DNA from 2 places in the Dehalobacterium formicoaceticum genome. Region 1 is predicted to be linked to the other one. Evidence: riboswitches for the same ligand, from Rfam matches in the RefSeq annotation. Region 1 holds a riboswitch; the other holds the start of a gene.
What was found. Region 1 has a riboswitch for cobalamin ahead of cobU (bifunctional adenosylcobinamide kinase/adenosylcobinamide-phosphate guanylyltransferase). Riboswitches for the same ligand answer to the same signal wherever they lie in the genome.
Positions count from the first base shown of each region.

Region 1 (7,792 bases):
AAGTAGAAAGCGGATTTTAGTCCTGGGAACGGTTTGTATGTCCATAGCCGCTTTATCTTTTTCCTTTGTAAATTTGATTCCCTTGATCATGACTCTGGCTATTTTTCAGGGGATCGCCGTGAGTTCCATAACAACAGCGGGCCCGACTGTGGTCACCGATGTCACAGTTCGCAGCAAACTTGCCGAGGGCATCAGCCTTTACAGTAATGCCCTAAATTTATCCATTGCCCTTGGACCCATGGTCGCCTTAGGGGTGATCAATAGATTTGGCTATGTAATTACTTTCCGAACTTCTTTCGCCATCAGCTTACTGGCTATAATTTTAGTAATTATGCTTAACTATGAGCATAAACAAACTTTCTCTTTAGGTTCTTCGGCTCCAAGGTCTGAGGGATTTAATATCAAAATTATTTTTGAGAAGACAGCCATAAAGCCCGCACTATATCAGTTTTTCATGGCTTTTTGTGCTGCCCTGATCTGGAGTTTTATTCCTTTATATGGCCTGTCCCGCGGCATAGAAAATATCGGCATGTTCTTCCCTGTTTATGCCGGTGCCACCATTATTGTATCACTTTTTACCGGAAAGCTGGTGCAGCGCTTCGGTGTCAAGAAAGTTTTTGTCCCCGGATTAATCATGCAACTGTTCGCTTTTATATCTTTGGCTTACGCCCAGTCTCTTCCTTTGATCATGCTCGGGGGATTTCTTTATGGCATGGGCTCGGCTTCGGGATTTGCCATTATCAGCTTTATCGTGATGGATTTAGCCCCATCCCATCGCCGCGGTGCCGCGAACGCCACCTTGTTTGCCGCCATGGATGTGGGTGTTGCCTTAGGCTCAGCATTAATGGGGATTATAACTGCCCAGTTCGGGTTTACGGTCACGTTCTCCGTTGCTGCAGCCATGATTGGCTTGAATATTATCATTTTTCTCCTGACCCAATCTTCTCAGCCTGCAAAACAGGGCTGACGCACATCTATTAAGTAACAGACGTTATCTCGTAGCTGTGGATGGCACGCAAAAATACAAGATGGATGAATGCTGGGATCCGCGCTATCTTCGTCGGATGATTCGAGGCAAAGAAGGCAAGGAAATCTAATTTCAGTATTATGCCTATGTCTTATAAGCCGTCTTTGACATCATGAACGGACGATTTTGATGGATTATTTATTATTTCCAAAAAACTAGGGCAGTTCTTTTTTAAAATGATCTTGAAGCTTCGAGTGATTAATACACTTTTTTATGCGTCAGCTCTAAGATGGGTAGGTTTTACAGACCGGTAACTACACAGACCGGTAACTTTTGCTTGACTCCCTTATGTGATTTTGTTACACTTAATTGTAGAAATTTTAAATTTTCTGCAAGCATGAAGTACAAAAAAATAGAATAATAGTATCTGGTGCCCAGTTAATGGGTTAAAAGGGAAAACGGTTTAAACCGTTGCAGCCCCCGTTACTGTGAAATGGGTATGAACTCCGATGAAGCCATTGGGTAACCGAGAAGGCTGGAAAGTAAGATGATCCATGAGCCAGGAAACCTGCCATGTACTTGTAAATGTTTTCTGCCTCGGGAGAGAGGATGAAATATTTTTTTGTTTTTATTTCCCGCACAGATTGTGCGGTTTTTTAATTTTCAGCGGTTTTTTATTTCAATGTCGAAAGGAAGACCTAATGGGAAAAGCAATTTTAGTTACAGGGGGAGCAAGGAGCGGCAAGAGCCGGTTTGCCGAACAGTTCATGCGGGATTTGTCCGGATCGGTGCTTTATCTGGCTACGGCCAAGGTAACGGATGAAGAAATGGCATTAAGAGTTAAAAAGCATCGGGAGTCCCGGCCCGGGGAGTGGGATACGATTGAAGCATACCAGAACCTGGGGGAGATCATTTCAAAACAGGGTCATCGTTATCAAGGGATCTTACTGGATTGTATCACCATTATGGTCACGAATCTGCTTTTTGATGTCCCGGAAATGCAGCAGGAAGAGATTTCTGTAGATGGAGCGGAAAAAGCGGAAAAGATGATCATGAAAGAAGCAGCGGATCTCATGGCGGGCATTAATGCTTCTCCTGCCACCGTGGTAATGGTTACCAATGAGTTAGGCAGCGGTATTGTACCTGAATATCCTGTGGCCCGGATTTTTCGTGATATTGCCGGGCGGGTAAATCAATATTTGGCGTCTCAAGCCGATGAGGTTTATCTGTCGGTATGCGGACTGCCCTTACGCTTAAAATAAAAAGAGTATTTGGCATCATGAGGAGATTTTGATTTTACTTTCGATTGGAGCTGACAGGAATGACACTTCTCTATCTGGTGAGGCACGGGGAGACGGAGCTGAATACTAAAGGTGTCTATTATGGGTGGACGGATTGTGCATTAAGCGATCATGGTGTTGAGCAGGGCATCAAAGTGGCAGCCATGTTAAAGGATGTTAACTTTGACAAGGTAATTTCCAGCCCCTTGCAAAGAGCCCGGAAAACTGCAGAGCTTGTCAGTGGTTTATCTGGGGAGAAAGTACGCCTGGATGATCGTCTTAAGGAATTAAATTTTGGTTTTTGGGAAGGAAAACATTATCAAACCATTCAAGCGGATGACCAGGAAAACTGGGAGCTTTGGGTAAATGACTGGAAAAAAGCAGCTCCTCCGGCAGGGGAATCTTTTTTGACTATGTACCACCGGGTTAAGGAAGCTCTTAATGAAATTTTAGAAAACAGTGCAGGACAAAATGTTCTTCTGGTCACCCACCAGGGCTGTCTGCGCATTATTATGTGCCTTCTTTTGCAGATGCCCTATGAAAGCTATTGGCGCTTTACCTTTGCCCATGATGCTTATAGTTTGATGGAGATCGAACAAGGATATGGGATTGTCAAGAAGATTAACCAAAGGATCGAAGAGGAAGAAGGACGTGGCTTATGAAAAAGAAAAGCATTATGATCCAGGGAACGGGTTCATCAGTGGGAAAGAGCCTTTTATGTACGGCCTTGTGCCGGATTTTTACCCAGGATGGATATCGGGTGAACCCTTTTAAGTCGCAAAATATGTCGAATAATTCTTACATAACAGCAGAAGGCCATGAAATGGGACGGGCTCAGGTAATGCAGGCGGAAGCGGCGGGGAAAGCACCCCGGGCGGTGATGAACCCCATCTTGTTAAAACCTACCTCAGATCACCGCTCCCAGGTGGTGATCCGGGGCAAGGTGTTTGATACCAAGGATGCTATAGAGTATTATGAATTTAAACCCCGCCTGAAAAGCATGGTGCAAGAGATTTACGATGACTTAGCCAATGAAAGCGACATTGTGGTGATTGAAGGTGCCGGGAGTCCGGCTGAAATCAATTTAAAACAGGACGACATCGTCAATATGGGCATGGCTAAAATGGCTCAGGCGCCTGTGCTGTTGGCCGGTGATATTGACCGGGGCGGTGTTTTTGCGTCACTAGCGGGAACTCTTCTTTTATTGGATGAGGATGAAAAAAAGTTGGTGAAAGGGGTCATTATCAATAAATTCCGGGGAAGCTTGGATATTCTGCAGCCTGGCTTGGAGATGCTGGAGGATATTATCCATCTTCCTGTTTTAGGCGTGGTACCCTATTTCCATCTCAATTTGGAAGATGAGGACAGTGTTACTGACTGGGACAAGTTTCGCAGCAACCAGCAAGGGGAAATTGATATCGCGGTGATTAAACTACCCCATATTTCTAATTTCACCGATTTCAATGTTTTAAAGCTCCATGAAGATGTTCATTTACGCTTTGTTGGTTTGGAAGATGATCTGGGCAGACCGGATGTGATCATGCTGCCCGGTACCAAGAGTACGGTGGCGGATATGGAAATGCTGTGGAAATCAGGCATGGCCAAAAAAATTCAAGACAGTCATGAAAAAGGCAGCTTTATCTTCGGTATCTGCGGCGGTTATCAGATCCTGGGTCGAGAGATTCTTGATCCGGATCATGTGGAATCTTCCTTGGATGGCATTAAGGGTTTAGATTTATTAGATATCGTGACGTCCTTCAGAGGAGAAAAAACCACCGTCCTTTCCGAAGGAGAAGATCAAATATTCCATGCTCATGTCAAAGGGTATGAAATTCACATGGGAGAAACCGTACTTCTGGAAGGGACATCGCCCCTGATTCAAGTGACCTCCCCGTCAGAGAGAAGTCTCCAGTCATATGACGGGGCGGTCAGTGGTGATCAAACGGTTTTTGGCACCTATTTTCATGGGGTTTTCGACAGTTCTGCCTTTACACGGGAATTTTTGAACCGAGTGCGTAATGCCAGGAATTTAGCTCCTTTACCCAATAAGGTGCAGGATTATTGGCAATACAAGGATGAGCAATATGACAAGTTAGCCGATGTGGTACGGGAAAGCCTGGATATGGATCAGATTTATCGCATTGTTGAGGCCGGATTGGATGGTTAATGTATGGGCTGCCTATCTCTTGGATTTAATCATCGGAGATCCCCGGGGTTTTCCCCATCCCGTTATCTATATCGGTAAATTAATTTCCTTTTTGGAAAACCAGATCAGAAAAAAAGCCAAAACGGAGCATGCTCTAAGGGTAGGAGGCGCATTTCTCACCCTGATCACAGTTCTGATTCCCTTTACCTTAACCTGGGGAGTGCTTTTTTTAGCGGGAAAGATCCATCCTTACCTGTTTTATTTTGTGAACATTCTCTTGATGTGGACCTGTTTGGCGACCAAATCCCTTCGGGTGGAAAGTATGAGAGTTTATCATGCTCTGGCGGAGGGGGATCTTCCCCAGGCGCGCATTAATCTTTCTTATATCGTGGGCAGAGATACCCGAGAACTGGAGGAAGATGAAGTGGTTAAAGCTACCGTGGAAACGGTAGCGGAGAACACCGCGGACGGTATTATCGCCCCGCTTTTTTATATGGCGATAGGGGGTGCTCCCCTGGCCATGGCTTACAAAGCCATTAATACCATGGATTCTATGATTGGTTATAAAAATGAGAAATATCTTCATCTAGGGCGGACTGCTGCTAAATTGGATGATTTGGTCAATTGGATACCGGCCCGGATCACAGGAATTTTCTTAGGTTTATCAAGTTTATTTCTCAATTTTAATGTGGGCGGCAGTTTCAAAATCCTGCTGCGGGACAGGAGGAACCATACCAGCCCCAATTGCGGTTATCCGGAAGCTGCCACGGCAGGGGCGCTGGATATTCAGTTGGGGGGCACCCATACTTATTTTCAGAAGACAGTTTATAAGCCTACCATTGGAGATGATATCCGACCGGTAGAAGGTGAAGATATTAAACGGACGGTAAAATTAATGTATCTGGCTTCATTTTTAACAATGGTGGTTTTTTCATTAATATTTTGGATGATTAAGGGGTAGATAAGATGAACTTTCATGGCGGAGATGTTTATTCTTGCACAGGAGAAGTGCTGGACTTCAGTTCCAATATTAATCCTCTGGGTGTGCCGGCAAGTTTTCGGGAAGCACTTTGGGAGCATTTGGATGATTTTACCCGTTATCCCGATCTTCAATACCGAGCCCTAAAGGAATCATTTGCCGAATACTTATCTTTTGACAAGCCGGAAATGATTATCCCGGGTAATGGGGCGGTGGAGATTATTTTTAAGGGGATTATGGCTCTGGATATCGATACATTAGTCAATTTAAGTCCTACTTTTTCCGAATATGCTCATGCCGCAGAGCAAAAAGGTGTGCCGGTGCTGGATCTGAATGCTTATAACGAAGATTACCAAGATCTGAATCTGGAGCATGTTTTATCTTTGATTCAACGGAAATCAGTGGTGGTCTTATGTAATCCCAATAATCCCACCGGTACTTTTGTGGACAAAGAAAAAATGTGCGCTTTGGCAGGAACATTAAAAGAAAAAGATTCTTATTTATTGATTGACGAAGCCTTCATTGAATTTACCGATGGCTATCCCCAAAACAGCATGGTTAGTGAATTAGGGCGTTTTCCAAATGTCCTGGTTATTCGTGCCGCGACAAAGTTTTTCGGGATGCCGGGAATTCGCCTGGGTTTTGGCGTTACGGGTAACTTAGCCTTGGTGCAAGGGATTAAAGAACAATTGGAACCCTGGAATGTGAATGCCGCAGCGGTAATAGCGGGATGCACTGTGTACCGGGATCAGAAATATATTGCTGCCTCCCGCCTTTGGGTTCAGGAAGAAAGACAATTTCTCTTCGACCGCTTACGGGAAATCCCTGAATTAACGGTATATCCTTCCCGGGTCAATTATCATTTGGTAAAAATAAATGAGGAGAAAATTGATGCCTGGAAGTTAAAAGAGCTGCTTTTAGGAAAAGGCATTTTGATTCGTACACCGGACGGTTTTCATCATTTGTCCCCTTATCATTTCCGTTTGGCGGTAAAAGATCGGGCATCTAATGAAATGATGCTGACCGCTTTAAGGGAGGTATGTTCTGTTTATGGATAAAGGGATCGGGCAAAAGATTCCCCGGCTGGTGATTGCGGCACCTTCCAGCGGCAGCGGAAAAACTACTTTTTCCATGGGCCTGATGGCAGCTTTTTGCCGCCGAGGCTTGAAAGTGCAGCCCTTTAAGGTAGGGCCGGATTATATCGATCCCGCCTTTCATACCGGGATTACGGGAAGGAACAGTATCAATTTGGACGGTTGGATGCTGGAGGAACCTGTGCTCAGGCAGCTCTTTGCCAAAGGCAGCCAAGGAGCGGATCTGTCTATTGTGGAAGGGGTCATGGGCCTTTATGACGGCTACGGAGCGGATCCCATGGAGGGCAGTACAGCAGGGATGGCAAAAATTTTGCAGGCGCCGGTGATTTTAATCATGACCATTGATGCCATGGCTGCCAGTGCCGCCGCCATTGCCTATGGCTTAAAGGAATTTGGTCCCGTTAATCTCAAGGGAATCGTAATCAATAAACCATCTTCACCCCACCATTATCAGATTGTCAAGGATGCCATAGAAAAATATGCGGGGGTTCAGGTGCTGGGTTTTTTGTCCAAAACAACAGATATTGAATTAAAAAGCAGACATTTAGGCTTGGTGCAAAGTAGTGAAACGGAGAATCTGCCTGAAATTGTGGATGTCCTGGCGGATTTAATCGAAGAAAATATTGATCTGGATCTGCTGCTGAAGGTCGCGGAAGATGCTTCCCCTTGGGAATTTGAAATCCCGGCCTCTCCGGATATCAGGAAAGCAGAATTTAAAATTGCCGTTGCGAGGGATCAAGCCTTTAGCTTCTATTATCACGAGAATTTATCGATGCTCTGCCGCTTAGGAGCGGAGCTGGTGTTCTTTAGCCCGATCCGAGATAAAGCATTGCCCCGAGACTCTTGCGGCATCTATATCGGGGGCGGCTACCCGGAGGTTTTTGCGCCGGAGATTGCGGCCAACACCGCCCTGATGCAGGATATCAAAGAAAAAGCAGAACAAGGAATGCCCATTTACGGGGAATGCGGCGGATATATGTACTTAAATAAAAACTTTACCAATGATGCAGGTGAGATTTTCCCCTTTGTCGGTATTTTCGACGGTGAGGCTGTCATGACTAATAGACTTCAAAATTTTGGTTATCTGGAAGTGCTGGGTTTGACAGATACGGTGCTCTTTGAGAAAGGGGAGCGGATCAAAGCCCATGAATTTCATAAATCTAAGATTTTAAGAACAGACGATAATTTTTGCATGCAAGGAGAAAAAGTAAAAAACGGTGCTAAGACCCAGTGGCATTGCGGTCGTAAATATAAGAATGTTTTTGGGATGTACCCGCATATTTATTTCCCCGCCAATGAGAAATTTGCTATAAATTTTGTCAGGCA
Region 1 covers NZ_CP022121.1:3,639,319-3,647,110, reverse strand. The annotation lists gene CEQ75_RS17695 (MFS transporter) at 1-967, shown strand, start outside; cobalamin riboswitch at 1,379-1,557, shown strand; gene cobU (bifunctional adenosylcobinamide kinase/adenosylcobinamide-phosphate guanylyltransferase) at 1,669-2,229, shown strand; gene cobC (alpha-ribazole phosphatase) at 2,289-2,909, shown strand; gene CEQ75_RS17680 (cobyric acid synthase) at 2,906-4,414, shown strand; gene cbiB (adenosylcobinamide-phosphate synthase CbiB) at 4,407-5,354, shown strand; gene CEQ75_RS17670 (pyridoxal phosphate-dependent aminotransferase) at 5,360-6,430, shown strand; gene CEQ75_RS17665 (cobyrinic acid a,c-diamide synthase CobB) at 6,423-7,792, shown strand, end outside.

Region 2 (7,792 bases), 1.7 Mb from region 1:
TCTGAATCAATCCATCCCTTAACAGGTCATTTTCCGCACTAAACATTGAAACCCCATTTTTTAGTTGTTTAATTGCGTATGTAAAATTATCAAATTTGGTTCGATGCTTGCTCATATAATAGTACTCCTTCTTTTTCAATATTTTTCAGTAGTTTTATATCTGTATCTTTATTAATAAATACAACATCTATTTTAAGAAGCGTATTAAGATCATCTATGTCACTAGTCAAATATCCTTTGTCAGAAAACCCCGGCAATGTGAAAATTGCAAGGTCGATATCACTATTAAATCTATTATCCCCTCTTGCACGGGAGCCGAACAATACAATTTTATCTATTTGATATTTTTTCCCAAGTTTTTTTATATTGGAAATTAAGCCTTCATCTAAGATGTTATTCATTTAAATCCCTCCCTTCCACTATTAGACAATTATATTATACCAAATTCTTTAACAAAAAAATTCCCTAAACTTAGCATTTAGAGTGTTCTGGGTAGAACAGGGGACGGTTCTCTATTCTGTCACTGATAGATCTTATCACAGTAAAACTGTTAAGTCTGGATATCTGCCTCGAACAAGGAACATCCCCTGTTTTTCATTGCTATTGAATCACTCCCTCATTAAAATTGTTCCCCTAATTGATAAAACCAAACTCCATCGTCATACCCTATCGGCAGAAAGCGATCATAGAATTCTTTTAATCTCTCATCAGGGTTGATATCTTCAAATTCATTTGGATAAAAAATCTTAGCCATTTTTAATGTAGGATAGAATCCAAATTGATTTTGTGCTTGATTGTGAAAAAATGCGAATACATTATTATTTTGAACAGCTTTCAGCTTGTCCCAACCTTTTCTTTGAACATATTCCCCTACAGTGGAATCCATCTTTTCTTGAGCCTCTTCAGGAGAGTAATATCCCATTTCTTGCTCTCCTGCGTTTCCTGTTTCTACAGAATCTGTAGTACCACATGCAGATAGTGAAAATATCAATAACAGCGACATGAGAATTAATCCAATTTTTTTCTTCATTTTAGCCCTTCTTCCTTAAAGATTTTTACTTGATACCATTATTTATTTTTGCCTGCCGCCTCACGCTCTGCTGCCTCCTTTTTCTTCCTTTCCGTAAACTCCTTCTCCAAAACATAGTCGTATTCCTTATCAATGAATTCACCGACCAAAATGAGTCCGTCGGTAATTTTTTGCTCTGAAACTAAATCACTAATCGTCAGCAAATTACCTTGGGCAATTTGCTGTTCCGGCCAAGTGGCACGGCAAATGACAACAACCGGTGTAGTCATGGGATAGTATTTCTTCAGCACGTGGATTACCCGGTCAAGGAGCTCTACGGACATAAAGATCGCCAGACTCGCACCAAGGGCGGCAACCAGGTTAAAATATTCCTCTCCATCTTCTCTATCTCGTAAGGTGGTACAAATTGCCGTATTGGGAAGTCCCAACCCCGTCATGCCTCTTTTAAGCAAAGCTGTAGCAGCATTGAAGGAACTAACACCAGGGATGACTTCATAATCGATCTGTTCATTTTCAAAACGATCTGTTAGACCGCCGATCATCCCATACAGGCAAGGATCTCCCATGGTTACGAAAGCCGTGATTTGTTTTTTGCTGACTGCCTCCTTGACTAATTGTAATTTTTCATCATAAGAATAAGCAAAGCTATCATAAAATTTGCAACTACTCTTAGTATTGCTGAACATCTCTTGCGGAGTAAAACGGGTACTGAAAAAAATACGATCGGCGCTGTCAATAATTCTTTGTCCTTTCAACGTCATAAGCTCAGCATCCCCCGGACCTCCCGCCACGATAAATACCTTTGTTTCCATATCTCTTCTCCCTTCTCCCCTATTGTGCAATCGTATCTTTTACTGAACGAATCGGTGATACTACGGGAATATCATTTTCGTTTAACATCACATAAGCTTCGATGCCATAAACTTCTTTCAGCATTTCTTCTGTTACAATTTCTTTCGGATTTCCCTGGGAATAAAATTCCCCGCCGCTTTTTAAGACGACCAAAGAATCGGCATAGCGACTGGAAAGATTAATATCGTGCATCACAATAATAAACATCATATCTTTTTTAATAGACACTTCTTCTATGATCGAGAATAATTCTAATTGCTTTTGCATGTCCAGACTATTTGTCGGTTCGTCCATCAAGATCATCTTCGGATCCCTGACCAAGGTCTGAGCAATTGATACTAATTTTCTTTGTCCTCCAGAAAGTTGATTCATTTTCCGGCGTGCAATGCTATCAATATTTAAGGCTTCTAAAGCTGTTAAAGCCTTTTCTAAATCATCATCACCTACCTTCCATGCTAAAGATTCTAATCTTCCTAATAAAACGGTCTCAAAAACAGTCAAAGTTGTTTCGGCCATGTCTTGTTGAGGAAGATAAACCATTAGATTCATTTTTTCTTTTCTGGGGATTTCTGATAGCCGCTTATCGTCCCAAAGAATTTCCCCTTTAGCAGGAAGCAAGCCAAAAATGCACTTTAATAGGGTGGATTTTCCTGCGGCATTAGGTCCGACGATTATATTTACTTTATCTTTTAATGATAAGGATAAATCTGTGAATATTGGATTTTTATCGTATTTAAAATAAAGGTTTTCAATTGTTATCATAGATATCATCCCTTTCTTTTTAAAATTAAGAGGGCAAAGAATGGTATCCCAATAAGGGAAGTCACCAATCCAATGGGAATTATAACGCCAGGAACAAGGGATTTACTGACAATCGAAGCAACGGATAGCAGCAAGGCACCTATCAATGCTGATGCAGTCAAGAAATATCTCTGTTCTTCTCCGCAAAGTATTCTGGCAATATGGGGCGCTACCAAACCGACAAAGCCGATCGTTCCGGCGAAACTTACGGCAGTTGCCGTCAGCAAGGCCACGATAAAAATAATATTTCTGCGCGTTTTTTTGACATCAACACCCAGGCTTATCGCTGATTCATCGGATAATGACATGGCAGTCAATTTCCAAATATTCCGGCTAAAAACAAATGCGCAAAGTATCGTCACGATTGTGATAATTAACAGTTTAATCCAATCAATCTTGTTCAGGCTGCCAAAGCTCCAAAATACTAAAGATTGTAAATCTGATGCGTCAGCAACAAATTGTAATAATTGGGTTAAAGAGCTAAATAAAAAGTTCATCACGATACCGAATAATATTAAAGTATTCCGATCTGCGTCTTCCCTTTTTGAAAACAGATAGAGCATCCCTGCCGCCAGTAAAGAAAATATAAAGGAATTTATGGTTATCAAAAATGTACCGACACCTGGAACGATGGAAAGCTTTAATATAATCGCGATCGCGGCGCCCAATGATGCTGCTGAAGATAATCCCAATGTATAAGGGCTTGCCATGGGATTTCTTAAAACTGTCTGCATCTCACATCCGCCCATCCCTAATGCAGCACCGATCACGACCGCCGATAGCGCCACCGGCATACGCAGCCCCCAAATCACAAACATTGAAACCTCATCTTCTGTAGTTCCCAAAAGTGCATCTATTGTTTCTGTAAAATTATAATCTGCACTTCCCACAAATAAATTGACAACTATGCTGATCAGGATAAGAGCTATCAAAGGGAAAATAATCAATGATTTTTTCTTAATGATACCTGCATAAATTTGTCTGGCTTTTAAAGTGCTTTTTAAATTACTCTCGCTCATTTGGTTGTTCTCCTAAAGTTGTTCTCCTAATTGATAAAACCAAATTCCATCTTCATACTCTGTAAGCATAAAGCGGTCAAAGAATTCTTTTAATCGCTCATCAGGGTTGATATCTTCAAATTCACCGGGATAGAAAAGCTTTGCCATTTTTAATGCAGGATAGAATCCACATTGATTTTGTGCTTGATTGTGAAAAAATGAGAAGACATTGTTATTTTGAACGGCATTTAGCTTGTCCCAACCTTTTCTTTGAACATATTCTCCTACAGTGGCATCCATATTTTCTTGAGCTTCTTCAGGAGTGTAATATCCTAATAAATATGTCACAAAGATATAGTCGGGATTTGTTGTTAGCAAATATTCAGGATCTATTTTACTATTATCACCCACATTGCCAACTGCAATATTTTCTCCGCCGGCCAGCTCTATCAAAGCAGCCCAGCCATCAGTTATTCCGGTTGAACTATATTCTTCTCTGGTACCCCAACCCATTTCCTCATAAACTGTTGGTTTATCTGTTTTCTGAGATAGGTTTTTACTTTTTATGATTGCAAATTGTTCATCTAAAAAACCTGCCATTTCTCGTGCCCGATCTTCTGTTCCGAAGATTTTACCAACGAGCAATACGGCTTCTTGGGGCGAAGTAGATGGATCTTCTGATCTGGTTAAAATTAAAGTAGGAATCCCTGCTCTCTCTAGTTTTTCTGCAGCATCTAAGGCTATTTCCGATAAATGACCAAATACATTGGCAATAAAAAGATCTGGTTTTAATGAAATTATCTTTTCAATATCATATTCATTTTGACCACCTCCGCCTACTAAAGGCAGATCTTGGAGTTGTGGATATTTTTCTTCGTATATTCTTTGAAATTGTTCCCCGGTACCGGAAAATCCAACTCCTACCGGCATATCAATAAAATCTTCTCCCACAACAGCGATACAGAATTCTAGTGCTTCCCAATAATTTACTACTACTCTTTCAATGGGTTTTTTAATACTAATTTCCCTCCCCAACATATCTGTAACCGTAATTTCAGAGCTTTCCCCTCCCTCTGTTTCTTGCCCTCCTGCCTTTCCTGTTTCTTTAGTATCTGTTCCACATGCAGATAGTGAAAATATCAAAAGCACCGACATTAAAATTAATCCGATTTTCCTCTTCATTTTAGCCCCACCTTTCTAAGAATAGCTCTATCATTGTTTTGAGCTATTTCTTTACTAATCTTAGTAATTTTTCTATTTTTCTTCCTTCTCATTGAGTATGTTTTCCTTTTATTTTTAATTCTTCACCTCCATCCTGCCAACATTGCATACTCTTTTGAGTTGAAAAAAATATACTGAGCATAAAAAAACACCTGCATTTTCTACATGAAAATACAGGTGTGCTATGTCTCAATCAATCTTTAGCCGATATATGGCTTTATCCTGTACATTATTTTTCATTGGAAAATAATAATACATCATTATTTAAACATGTATCCTGACTTTGCTTCATCGCTTTCTCCGCCTTCCCGCATTCAGCAGTGGCATAATGGAGTTGCTCCGCATTACAGTAACCAGATTGTTCAGGATTTGCACCTGATTCCATGATTTAAATAAAATATTAAATTAAAAATGTTTTACAATACAACAATAGTCTACTGCCATAATAATCAAATGTCAACCTAATTATCTACTAATTATTTCTAAATTATTGCTCTTCTTCCTTTCGATTATAATCACATTGTAGTACGACGATTTGTTTTTACCCGGTACAATGTAAAAACAGCAAATTATATTTTCATATGTGCCCTTTCACCCGGTCATAATAGAAAACCTAATAAAAAGCAAAACTTATTTCCTGCTTCATTAGTCTAAGCATATGTGAGGAGGAGCATAGATGAACAAAAAACAGCTGTTTGAAAATTACTTAATGGAAAATATCGATAGCGCTTATCGTTTTGCCTACACTTACGCAAAAAACCGGGAGGATGCGGAAGATATCGTGAATGAAAGTGTTGTCAAGGCAATAAAATCAATAAATCAGTTGCAAATGCCTAAGTATATAAAGCCTTGTTATATCAAAAAAATGAAAATGGAGCAATTAAAAAAGTATAGAGGATACGGTTTTTAAAGGGATCAATGGGAAGTTTAGTACCAAACACAAAACAGCTCAACAATCAGAAAATTGCTGGTTGTTGAGCTGTTTTTTTGTTCTATCCATGCGTATCAGGAGGGAAAGAGGCAAAAAATTAAGTGACAATCATCTTGACGGGATCTTGATGTTCCCTGAACTGTTTTCTTTCCAAAGCCCGTTCTGTTAGCTGCAGCCAAACGAGGGCAGCTAAAACAAGGAAGATCCCGAAGATTTGAAAAGGAACCAGACTTTGCCCAAATATCAAAAATCCTAAAATAGAGGCAACCACCGGGTCAAGACTGTACATAATGATCACCAATGGAGCTTCCAAATAACTATAAGCAGTCATCAGGAAATAGTAGCTTGACACCATAGGAATCAGTCCAAACCCCAAAATTGCCATAACTGCCGGGATTCCATGCACCCCCACGTTGATTTGAATTTCGCTGACCACAGCCCAGGGGGGATTGATAAAGGATAAAATTATCACGGCAAACAAATTAGTATACATTAAATATGCATCATAATCATATCCCAAATCCACGGCATATTTGCAAAGAAGAAACCCACCGGCAAAGGAAAGGACCACGATTGCCATCCAAAAAAGCCCTTCGGCCGGGGCGGCAAGTGTACCAAACACATTCAGAATAAAAGCAATACCAATAATTGTAGCAATCCCTGAGACAATTTTGATAGGGGTAATTTTATTTTTCCAGATAATACGCGAGAAGAGCACAACAATAAAATAATTTAGGAAAGTTAAAATTGAAGTGACTCCCAAAGGCACTCCTTTACTTAGTGCCACCGCATAGCACCAGGTTGAACCTAAAACACCAACAACACCAACAACACCCACTGAAATATACAAAACTAACCTTCTGACATCGACCTTTAATACCTGGGGTTTACGAATTAAAATTCTGGTTAAAAAAAAGATGACCATTAACCCGGGACCTAAGATGCCAATAGCTGTTTCACTGAAACCAAAACTACTTAAAAATTCCGACGAAGGTGCCAAAGGTACCCCAACACACACCTGCCAATGTTGCAAACACAAACCCTCTCATGGTATTCGTCATGGATAATTCCCCCTACTTTATTATTTCACTTTTGTCAAATGGGAAAATTTAAGTAGTAAGCTGTGTTGCCCGAAGAATGGAACCCTGCCCATTATGCCGGATAACACAGCCTATTTGAATCCTGGTTTATTTTTTCTTTACAATCAGTTCTTTCTCTGCATCTTGGACAATTTGATGGATCATCTCTTTTTGTGCATCCGACAATACTTGAGGATTATGGGTTTCCATAATGCGGCGTGCTTCTTCATCCGCCTTTAGCGCCATATCCTTGGCACCCATTGTGCTCCATTCCTCACGGTTATGGCGGTCCATAATTTTGGGTGCGGACTGCAGTTCTTTAAAGAGCTGGAATGTGTGTTCTTCTCCCAGATATTGTCCTTTAATGCCTACATTATGGATGACATCCAATGCGAGGGTCTCTTCATTAACCGGAACACCCTCCAAAACCATCTTAATCATCCGCACAAAATCAGCATCGGCAACCACTTGGCCGAGACTCATAGTAATCCCACTCTCCAACATGCCCGGTCCATAGATCATATTAGCACCTGCTAACATGGGAAGGAGGGCGGTGAGAGTCTTTTCGTGTCCGGCCTGCATATCGGGAACCTTGCTGTCAGTCTACCCACCGGCAACTAAAGTTGGGATATTATACATTCTGGCAATACTGGCTACCCCGGCACTGATTAACCCTAATTCCGGGCATCCTACCATGGCAGCAGCATTATGCCTCATATCCAGGGTACCGGTAGAAGATCCATATATAAAAGAAGTTCCCTTATTAACCAACTGGGAAAGGGTTAGGGCTCCCAATATTTCTGCGTTCATGACAACTAATGTTCCGGCTAAGGTTACAGGACCCATGCCGCTAGACATGGCCATGGAAAGAATCATCACC
Region 2 covers NZ_CP022121.1:1,589,347-1,597,138, reverse strand. The annotation lists gene CEQ75_RS07865 (nucleotidyltransferase substrate binding protein) at 1-115, opposite strand, end outside; gene CEQ75_RS07860 (nucleotidyltransferase domain-containing protein) at 90-401, opposite strand; gene CEQ75_RS07855 (hypothetical protein) at 620-1,030, opposite strand; gene CEQ75_RS07850 (cobalt-precorrin-4/precorrin-4 C(11)-methyltransferase) at 1,069-1,842, opposite strand; gene CEQ75_RS07845 (ABC transporter ATP-binding protein) at 1,862-2,644, opposite strand; gene CEQ75_RS07840 (FecCD family ABC transporter permease) at 2,650-3,702, opposite strand; gene CEQ75_RS07835 (ABC transporter substrate-binding protein) at 3,715-4,863, opposite strand; cobalamin riboswitch at 5,153-5,322, opposite strand; gene CEQ75_RS07830 (RNA polymerase sigma factor) at 5,579-5,812, shown strand; gene CEQ75_RS07825 (DMT family transporter) at 5,931-6,866, opposite strand; partial or broken gene mttB ([trimethylamine--corrinoid protein] Co-methyltransferase) at 7,021-7,792, opposite strand, start outside.
Region 2: linked by a shared signal. The riboswitch ahead of CEQ75_RS07835 (ABC transporter substrate-binding protein) and the one ahead of cobU (bifunctional adenosylcobinamide kinase/adenosylcobinamide-phosphate guanylyltransferase) in region 1 are both predicted to bind cobalamin.